One region of the Kitasatospora sp. NPDC058190 genome, then DNA from elsewhere that is predicted to be linked to it. Evidence: riboswitches for the same ligand, from Rfam matches in the RefSeq annotation. Region 1 holds a riboswitch; the other holds the start of a gene.

Region 1 (4,801 bases):
CACCCGGACGGCAACCTGTTCCGCCACCTGCCGCTGCGCGCCGGGGACCCGGAGGCGGTCGGTGAGATCGTCGTCGAGGGCCTCTACCAGGTCGGCCGGCAGGACCCGGCCCCGCTCGGCGCCGAGGCCGGCCTGGCCGTACCGCGCCCGGACGGCGGCGTCGAACTGCACCTGTCCTCCACCGACCCGCACGGCGACCGCGACCGCACCGCCGCCTGCCTGGGCCTGGAGCCGGACCGGGTCCGGCTGGTGGTCACCGGCGTGCCCGGCGCCACCACCGACCGCGAGGACCTCGCCTTCCAGGTCACCCTGGCGCTGCTGGCGCTGCGCACCGGCCGCCCGGTGAAGATGACGCTGACCCGCGAGGAGTCCTTCCACACCCACGCCTCGCGTCACCCCGCGCTCCTGCGCTACCGCCACCACGCCGACGCCGAGGGCACGTTGGTGAAGGTCGAGGCGCAGATCCTGCTGGACGGCGGCGCCTACGCGGACGTCTCCGCCGAGGCGCTGGCCGCCGCGACGGCCTTCTCGGTCGGCCCGTACGTCTGCCCGAACGTGTTCGTGGACGCCTGGGCGGTGCGCACCAACAACCCGCCGGCCGGGCGGATGCGCGGCGAGGGCGCGCTGCAGGCCTGCTTCGCGTACGAGTCGCAGATGGACCAGCTGGCCGCCCGGGTGGGCGTGGACCCGGTGGAGATCCGCCGTCGCAACGCGATGTCCACCGGCGACCCGATGCCCACCGGGCAGGCCGTCACCTGCCCGGCGCCGGTGAAGGCGCTGCTGGACGCGGTGGCGGCCGAGCCGCTGCCGGCCCTGCCGGTGGACGACCCGGACGCCGAGTGGCTGCTGCCGGGCGGGCCCGGCGGCGCCGGGGACCCGTCGGCGGTGCGCCGCGGCATCGGCTACGCCGTCGGCATGGTGCACATGCTGGGCGCGGAGGGCGAGGACGAGGTCTCCACCGCCACCGTGCGGGTCAGCGGCGACCACGCCACGGTGATCTGCGCGGCCGTCGACGCCGGGCAGGGCTTCGCCACGCTGGCCCGCCAGATCGTGCAGACCGTGCTGGGCGTCAGCGAGGTCTACATCGCACCGGCCGACAGCGACCAGTCGATCGCCGGGCCCTCCGCCCGCGGCCGGCACACCTGGGTCTCCGGCGGCGCGGTCGAGCGGGCCGCGCTGATGGTCCGCCACCAGCTGCTGCAGCCGATCGCGGCCAACTTCGGGATGTCGGCGGAGCTGCTGCAGATCGCCGACGGCAAGATCACCTCCTATGACGGGGTGCTCGGCATGCCGGTCGCCGAGGCGCTGGAGGGCAAGGAGCTCTGGGCCACCGCACAGTGCCGCCCGCACCCGACCGAGCCGCTGGACGAGTCCGGGCAGGGCGACGCCTTCGTCTCCATCTCCTTCTGCGCGATGCGCGCGGTGGTGGACGTGGACATCGAGCTGGGCACCGTTCGGGTGGTCGAGATGGCCGTCGCCCAGGACGTCGGGCGGGCGCTGAACCCGCGGCAGATCGAGGACCGGATCGAGGCCGGCGTGGCCCAGGGCGTGGGCCTGGCGCTGATGGAGGACCTGCAGACCTCGGGCGGGGTGCTGCTCAACCCCTCGCTGACCGGCTACCGGCTGCCCACCTCGCTGGACACCCCGGAGGTGCGGATCGCCGCTCTGCTGGAGGAGCGGGACGTGGTCGCCACCTTCGGGGCCAAGGCGGTCAGCGCCGTCCCCGCAGTGGTCGCTCCGTCGGCCGTCGCCGCCGCCGTCCGGGCCGCCACCGGCCTGCCGGTCGGCCGGCTGCCGATCCGGGCGGAGGACGCGGTCACGGCCTGACCGGAAAGGCTGACCGGAAAGGCTGACCGGAAAAGTCTGGCCCGAAAAGCGCGAAGGGAATTGCCGGTCGACGTTCCGAGTCGACCGGCAATTCCCTTTTCCGAGGCCGTGGCGGGAATTGAACCCGCGTTCACCGCTTTGCAGACGGTCCCCTGAACCACTCGGGCACACGGCCAGTGAATTCAGGATGGCGGAGCCGGGGAATGGGGTCAACGAAGTTTTGTAAATTCTGTATGGCAATGTGTGCTACCGTCGGAGGCGGTGGCTGTTTTCCCGCCACCCCGGACGAGCGCGTCGTACCCGGTGACGACAAGACGACGCAGTTCAGCGGCAAACCGGCCGCTGTGGACTGCGGAGGTACGGCCGTCATGGCTTGGCTCGTTCTGGTCGTCTCGGGTCTCCTGGAGACCGTGTGGGCGGTGGCCCTGGAATCGTCCAGGGGTTTCTCCCGCCTCGTTCCCAGCCTCGTGTTCGGCGTCGCCCTGCTGCTCAGCATGGGCGGGCTGGCGTACGCGATGCGCACCATCCCGATCGGCACCGGGTACGCGGTCTGGGTCGGCATCGGCGCGGTCGGCACCGCGCTCTACGGCATGGCCGCCCTGGGGGACCCGGTGACCGTGGCCCGGATCGGCTGCCTGCTGCTGATCGTCTCCGGCGCGGTGGGGCTCAAGGTGCTGCACTGAGCCCCGGCCCGCTGCCCCGGCCCGCTGCCCCGGCCCGCTGTCCCGGTCCGCCGTCCCGGTCCGCCGCGCCGGTCCTACGCCTGCGGACCGATCCGATCACCGACTCGGGTCAGGGGTCATCGAGGCGGACGGCTCTTACGATGTTACGTATGACCACTGCCTCCCCCACCTCGGTCGACTCCACCCCGATACCCGACGGCACCGACCCCGGCGGCGGGGTCCTCGGTGGCCGCCACCGGGCGCTGACGCTGGGAATCGTGTCGGTGGTCCTGGTGATCGCCTTCGAGGCGACCGCGGTCAACACCGCGATGCCGACCGCGGCCCGCCAGCTGCACGGCCTCGGGCTGTACGCCTTCGCCTTCTCCGGCTACTTCACCACCACGCTGTTCGCGCTCGTCGTCTCCGGGCAGTGGTGCGACCGGCGCGGGCCGCTGCGGCCGCTGTTCACCGGCATCGCGGTGTTCGGCGCCGGCCTGGTGGTGGCCGGCACGGCGCCCGGCATGTGGGTGTTCGTGGCCGGGCGGGCGATCCAGGGCCTGGGCGGTGGGCTGGTGATCGTCGCGCTGTACGTGGTGGTCGGCCGGGCCTACCCGGAGCGGCTGCGCCCGGCGGTGTTCGCGGCCTTCTCCTCGGCCTGGGTGCTGCCCTCGATCGTCGGGCCGCTGGTCTCCGGGGCCGTCACCCAGCACCTCGGCTGGCGCTGGGTGTTCCTGGCGGTGCCGGTGCTGATCCTGCTGCCGCTGGTCGTGATGGGCCCGGCGCTGGCCCGCTCGGAGCGGGAGCACCCGGTGCTCAAGGGCGCGGACTTCGACCGCCGGCGCACCCTGCTGGCCGCGATGGCCGCGGTCGGCGCCGGCCTGCTCCAGTACGCGGGCCAGCGCCGCGACCTGATCGGGCTGGTCCCCGGGATCGCCGGGGCGGCGCTGCTGGTGCCGGCGGTCCTCGGGCTGCTGCCGAAGCGGACCCTGCGGGCCGGGCGCGGGCTGCCGACGGTGATCCTGCTGCGCGGGGTGGCGGCCGGGGCGTTCTTCGCGGCCGAGGCCTTCATCCCGCTGATGATGACCACCCAGCGCGGCCTCTCGCCGACGCTGGCCGGGCTGACCCTGACCAGCGGCGGGCTCTCCTGGGCGCTGGGTTCCTGGTTGCAGGGGCGGCCCGGGGCCGAGCGCTACCGCGAGGCGATGATCCGGTGCGGCTTCGTGCTGACCGCGGCGGCGATCGCGGGCGCCGCGCTGGTGCTGGTTCCGGGGGTGCCGGCCTGGGCGGCCTCGGTGGCCTGGGGCGTCGGCGGCATCGGGATGGGCCTGGCGGTCGCGAGCGTCAGCGTGCTGATGATGAAGCTCTCCGCGCCGGAGGACGCCGGGGCCAACTCGGCCGCCCTGCAGGTGAGCGACGCGCTGGGCAACGTGCTGCTGACGGGCCTGGCCGGGGTGCTGTTCGCGGCGCTGGGCGGCGGCTCGCTCGCCGTCGCCCACGAGAGCGCCGAGGCCGCGGGCTCGCCCGGCGCCTTCGCGGTGATCCTGCTGGTGATGGCCGGGGTGGCGCTGCTGGGGGCGCTGCTCGCCGGCCGGGTCCGCACCCGGTCCTGACGCTCAGCCCGCGGTGGCGGTGGGGGAGGGGGCCGGCGGCGGCGCCCCCGGGGTGCCGAGGAGGCCCTCCCAGCCGCCGGCCGGGGACTGGCCCGGGCCGAGGCTCTGCAGCTTGCGCAGCACCGCCGGGTCCTGGGCGTCCAGCCAGTCCACCAGCTGGCGGAAGGAGACCAGCCGGACCTCCGGCTTGTCCGCGATGGTCTTGAGCACGTCCTCGACGGCGTTCATGTAGATGCCGCCGTTCCACTCCTCGAAGTGGTTGCCGATGATGTACGGCGCCCGGTTGCTGGTGTAGGTGCGGTCGAAGCCCATCAGGTAGGAGTCCCGGGCCTGGGCCTGGAAGCCCTGGTAGAGCGCCGGGTCGGCCTTGGTGTTGGGGCCGCACTGGTTGTACATGATGTTGTAGTCCATCGACAGCACCTGGAAGGTGTGTCCGGGGAAGGGGATGGACTGCAGCGGGATGTCCCACAGCGCGCCGCCCTGGATCTTCTGCGGCCACACCTGGGCGCCGTTGCCGCTGCTGTCGTATCGCCAGCCGCGCTTGACCGCGGTGGGCAGCAGGTTGCGCTGGCCCTCCAGGCAGGGGGTGCGGCTGCCGATCAACTCCTTGCGGTAGTCGAAGGGCAGTGCCGGCAGGTCGGTGAAGCCGGTGTTGGTGCGCCAGTTCGTCACGAAGTCCATCGCCTGCTGGATCTCGCTGTC
Region 2 (4,801 bases), on a different contig from region 1:
CGGCTGGTGCTCGCCCGGGGTGGCGCTCGGCGGCCTCCTCGGGGCGGTCCTGCTGGGCGCCGCCGTACGGTCCCAACTCCGCTCCGCCGCACCGCTGGTGGACCTGCGACTGCTCGGCGACCGGACCTTCGGCACGGCGAGCTGGCTGGCCCTGCTCACCTCGGCCGGGCTGATGGGCGCGCTCTTCGTCCTCCCACTGCTCTACCAAGCCGCCCGCGGGGCCTCGGCGTTGGACGCCGGGCTGAGCGTCTTCCCGGAGGCGATCGGCCTGATGGCCGCCTCCCAGGTCGTCGACCGGCTGCTGCCCAGGCTCGGGCCGCGCCGCCTCGCGCTGCCCGCGCTGCTGCTGGCGGCGCTGGTGCTGGCCTCGCTCGGCTTCGCCGAAGACCCTTGGGTGGTACGGGCGTTGATGTTCGCCGTCGGGCTGGTGCTGGGCACCGCCGTACTCACCGTCCAGATCGCCGGCTTCGCCGACGTCCCCCCACTCGCCATGGGCCGGGCGATGGCCCTCTTCACCATCCTCCGCACCCTCGGCGGCGCCCTCGGAATCGCCGCCACGGCCGCCCTGCTCGGCGCCCTCGCAGAGGGCCCGGACCCCGCTCCCTACCGTGTCGCGCTCGCTCTCGCCGGAGCCCTGGTCGCCGCCGGAGCCCTACTGGCCGCGCGGCTACCCGCCCAACCCCCGTCCGACTGACCTCAGCTCGTCCGGCCGGGCGCAACCGCCGCCCGGCCGGACCACCACACCGACCCGAGCAGCAGCACGCCGGGCGCGATCCCGGCCACCAGCGCGACGAGCGCGGCGGCGGCGCCGCAGAAGGCCAGCACCAGGCCGACCACCCCGCAGGCCGCCATCCCGCCACCGAGCGTGCGCAGTTCAGGCCTGCGCCAAACGGTCGCGAGCCCGACGAAGTGCACGCCGACCACCACGGCGATCCACCCCACCGTCGCCTGTGGGGTGTGCAGCACTCGGTTGATCACCGCCAGCCCGGCGGCGACCGCCACCACCTCGGCCAGGACGACCAGCCAGTACCGTCCGCCGAAGCTCGTGCCCGTGGATCCGCCACCGCTCTCGGTCGCTTGGGGCCGGCGCCGTCCGAAGAGGACGAGCCCGAGGAACGTGGCCACACCGATCAGGCGCAGGGGGATGGCCACCCCTGCCGGCAGTGCTCCCGCGTTGGCCTCGATGAAGACGAGCCCGAAGCCAGCGCCGACGAGCCGGCCAACGTGATCTTTAGTCATGTCGGCCAGCATTCCAGTCAAGACACGTTTGGGCAGGGGATGTGATGTCCTCCCGGTCTGCCCTTGCTGTCGTACGGTGGCTGGAGCACTGGAGGAGATCGCATGAATCCCGAGCGCTACCGTCTTCTCGAAGAGGCCCGACGGAGCCTTCCCGACGGCTACAAGGTCGAGTTGTCCGGCGACGTCATCGTCATGCAGGCGTCTTCGTCGTCGATTCACCAGCTGAACCTCGCCCTCGTCCAACGACAGTTCGAGGCCCACTGTCCGGCCGGGTACTTTCCGACCGGCAACCGCGACCTGTTCTCGTCAGAGGTCGGAGCCGTGAGGAACCCGGATCTCACCTACCTGCCCGTAGACGTCGTCGACCTTGCCGGGCACAACATCCCTGCGGAACTGGCTCTGATCGCGGTCGAGATCGTTTCCCCGTCGAACCCGGACAACGACTGGGCCGGGAAGGTCCGCGACTACCCTCGTATGGGCTTCCCGCTCTATCTGATCGTTGACCCACGGCAGAAGACAGTCACCCTGTTCTCCGAGCCGAATCGCGATCGCTACCACACCAGGACCGAAAGGGAATTCGGCGAGCGGATCCACATCCCCGAGCCGTTCGACTTCGACCTGGACGTGTCGGCGCTCGTTCCCTATCGGGACTGACCCGCCTCAGCCGTTCGGCCAGAGGATCAGGTCGTCCAGCGGGTGGCGGCGCGGCCGGTCGCCCAGTTCGGCGACGGCCGCGCGGATGCGGTGCAGGTGGTCGACGGTGAGCTGGAGCGGGGGTTCGTCGGGCTGGTAAGTGGCGCGGATCGGGTAGTCGACGCCCGGGGTGCGGGTCATCTCGATGTGGCAGCCGAGGACGTACGTCACCGGGCGGCTCTCGCTGAACTCGACCAGCCGCTTGACGGTGCGACCGAAGGCGGGCCAGTCGTTGATGTAGAGCCGGCCGGGGTAGACGGTGTCGCCGGTGAGCAGGAAGCCCGTCCACGGGTCGTAGTAGGTGACCGCCGCCTCGTGGTGCCCCGGGGTGGCCAGGCACTCCAGCACCCGCCCGCCGCCGAGGTCGACCCGGGCCACCGCCTCGGCGTCCCGGTCGAAGCCGAAGTACGGCCAGGCCGTGGGAAGATCGGCACCGACCAGGGTGGTTGCGGGCCGGTCGGCGAACTGGCCGTCGCCGGCGATGTGGTCGCCGTGCGGGTGGGTGTGGAGCACGAGCAGCCGGTACTCGTCCCGCGGGTTGCGGGTGAGCCATTTCGCGATCAGATCGTCGACGGTCGCACGCAACGGGAAGTACTCGGACTCCGCCGTCGCCCCGGTGTCGATCAGCACGGCACGTTCCGCCCCGAAGAGCAGGAACAGGAACGGCGCCTCGTAGTTGACCGCCTTGTTCTGCCGGAGGATGACGGTGTGCTCGTCGTACTCGTGGACCTGGATGTCCGCGTCCGTGTTGTGCTTCGCGGACGGCGAGCCGTGGATCCACCGCACGTCTAGCGGACGAGCGACCGGTGCACCGACAGCCATGACGCCTCCCTGAGTGCGTCGTCTTGGCGGACCGGGTACGGCGCACATCTCGTCCGGGGCGGTGCCGCTGCGCCGCCCCGGGGACGCTAGCACGAGCGGAGTGGACGCTCGTATCGGAATCCCTCGGCTCTACCGGTGGATTCAGCGCTCCAGAGGAGAAACGTCTCGGGCGAGCTGGACGAAGTCGGTCCACGCCTCAGGGGTGAAGCAGAGCTGTGGGCCAGTCCTGTCCTTGGAGTCGCGGACGTGGACGGCGGCTGGGGTGAGGGCGATCTCGACGCAGGCGCCGCCCTCGGTGCTGCTGTGGCTGGACTTGAACCAGGTCAATTGGGTGTTCATAGCTCCTCCGCCAACTTGCCGATGAACTCTGCCGAGGCCCCGGGGTTGAGGGCTCGCCGAAGGATCATTGCATGGCGTTGGCTCAGGAGCTCCACCTTTCCCGGGTCGGCGTGGAGCATCCCCATTGCATGGCCTTCCTCATAGGCGAGCCGCTGATGCTCCGCAGTGTCCAGCAGAATGAATGGTCCGTTCAAGCCGGGGTGCGCGCCGCAGCTTGGTACTACCTGGATTTCGATGTGGCGTGGATTGCCTGCAGTGAGCAGGTGGAGCAACTGGCGCTTGTGTGCGTCAAGGCTACTGATCGGATGGCGGAGCGCTGCTTCGCTGATCAGAAAGTTGAACGACTTGGTTTGGGTTTTCAACAGGACCTGGCGCTCAAGCCGTGCTGCGACGCGTTCCTCGACGGTCTCGTCGTCCAGCGGTGGCCAGTTCGAGAGGAGGAGGGCCCGGACGGTTTCCTCCGTCTGTAGGAGGCCCGGAATGAGCAGTGTTGCGAACCAGTTGATGACAATGCACTCTGCCTCGTATCGCATGTAGTCCTCAGCGAAGTGCGGGTACTTCTCGGGCTTCAGGTAGTCCGCCCCCGAAACGAGGAGCCCCTTCGCGTCGCAGAACTCGTCTGCCACCTGTAGCAGGTGCAGCGACGGTTTGCGCCGCCCGGCCTCCATCGATCGGAGGCTCTCGTAGCTGTACCCGGCCCGAGCCGCCAGGTCCTCGCGGCTGACTCCAGCGCGGGTGCGCCAGAGCTTGATCTGGTTGCCGCAGTACAGCCATGACATCGGCGGCGGCGTGGCGGACGAGGACGCGTTCATCGCTGACCCCCCAGGTCACTCGGTGTGGGTTCCGACGCTAGATCCCCAAGGGTCTGGGAGGTATGCGAATCGACCTAAATGGTCCTTGTGGGTGACCCCAGCAGGTGCGCGAGGCCATCAGCGAGGCCGCCGCGCCAGCAGGCGTAGTCGTGGCCGCCGTTGAACTCGCGGTACTCGACCTCGTACCCCCGGGCCGTGAGGACATCGCGCAGGTGCCGGTTCTGCGCGAGCAGCATCCACTCCTGGAGGCCGACTTCGACGTAGAACCGCGCCGCCCGCCGCTGCCCGGCCGCGAATTGGCGGGTCAGCCACTCGCTGCCCGCGTCGAACTCCGTTCCGTCCGGCCACCAGAACGAGCCGGACTGGGAGAGCGCGTTGCCGAACCGGTCCGGCCGCCGGAATGCGGCGAAGGCGGCGGTGAGGCCGCCCGCGCTCTGGCCGGCGATCACGGTTGCGGCCGGGGCCAGCGCGGCATCGAACTCGACTGCCGCCCGGGGGAGGAGCCGGTCGGCGAGCAGGTCGACGAAGGCCGGGTTGCAGCTCAGGTCCGCCGGCCGTGCCGGGCCCATGGTGTGGACCAGCAGCGCCACCGTGGGCGGGATCACGCCGTCCGCCGTCAGGTTGTCGAAGGTGTCGCCGACGGACAGCACCCCGCCCCACATCTCGCCGTCCAGCAGCACCGCCACCGGGTACGGCCCCGCATCGTGCCCGGCCGGGAGGTGGACGTCCACCCGCCGCCCGGCGACCGTGTGGGCGAGGGTGCGCCCGCGCGGCACGCCGTCCCGCCGCTGGACGTACGGCTGGGCGGGCGCCTCCGGCAGGCTGAGCACCGAGGACGGATGGCGTCCGTCGCGGGCCGGCAGTCGGGGTTCGCCGTCGAACGGGTCGGGGCGGGC

The links. A riboswitch is a leader RNA that binds a small molecule or an ion and turns the genes downstream of it on or off. The one in region 1 is predicted to bind guanidine.
Region 2: it holds a riboswitch for guanidine, as region 1 does, so the genes downstream of both, ACFVWU_RS02420 (MBL fold metallo-hydrolase) here and ACFVWU_RS01215 (DMT family transporter) in region 1, are expected to answer to the same signal.

The regions. Positions count from the first base shown of each region.
Region 1 covers NZ_JBHVVI010000002.1:55,409-60,209, forward strand. The annotation lists gene ACFVWU_RS01205 (xanthine dehydrogenase family protein molybdopterin-binding subunit) at 1-1,827, shown strand, start outside; tRNA gene ACFVWU_RS01210 (tRNA-Cys) at 1,931-2,002, opposite strand; guanidine-III (ykkC-III) riboswitch at 2,086-2,151, shown strand; gene ACFVWU_RS01215 (DMT family transporter) at 2,196-2,510, shown strand; gene ACFVWU_RS01220 (MFS transporter) at 2,660-4,099, shown strand; gene ACFVWU_RS01225 (hypothetical protein) at 4,103-4,801, opposite strand, start outside.
Region 2 covers NZ_JBHVVI010000003.1:120,675-125,475, reverse strand. The annotation lists partial or broken gene ACFVWU_RS02435 (DHA2 family efflux MFS transporter permease subunit) at 1-770, shown strand, start outside; gene ACFVWU_RS02430 (hypothetical protein) at 697-1,251, opposite strand; gene ACFVWU_RS02425 (Uma2 family endonuclease) at 1,342-1,893, shown strand; gene ACFVWU_RS02420 (MBL fold metallo-hydrolase) at 1,900-2,754, opposite strand; guanidine-III (ykkC-III) riboswitch at 2,767-2,833, opposite strand; gene ACFVWU_RS02415 (DUF397 domain-containing protein) at 2,896-3,093, opposite strand; gene ACFVWU_RS02410 (Scr1 family TA system antitoxin-like transcriptional regulator) at 3,090-3,905, opposite strand; gene fes (enterochelin esterase) at 3,980-4,801, opposite strand, start outside.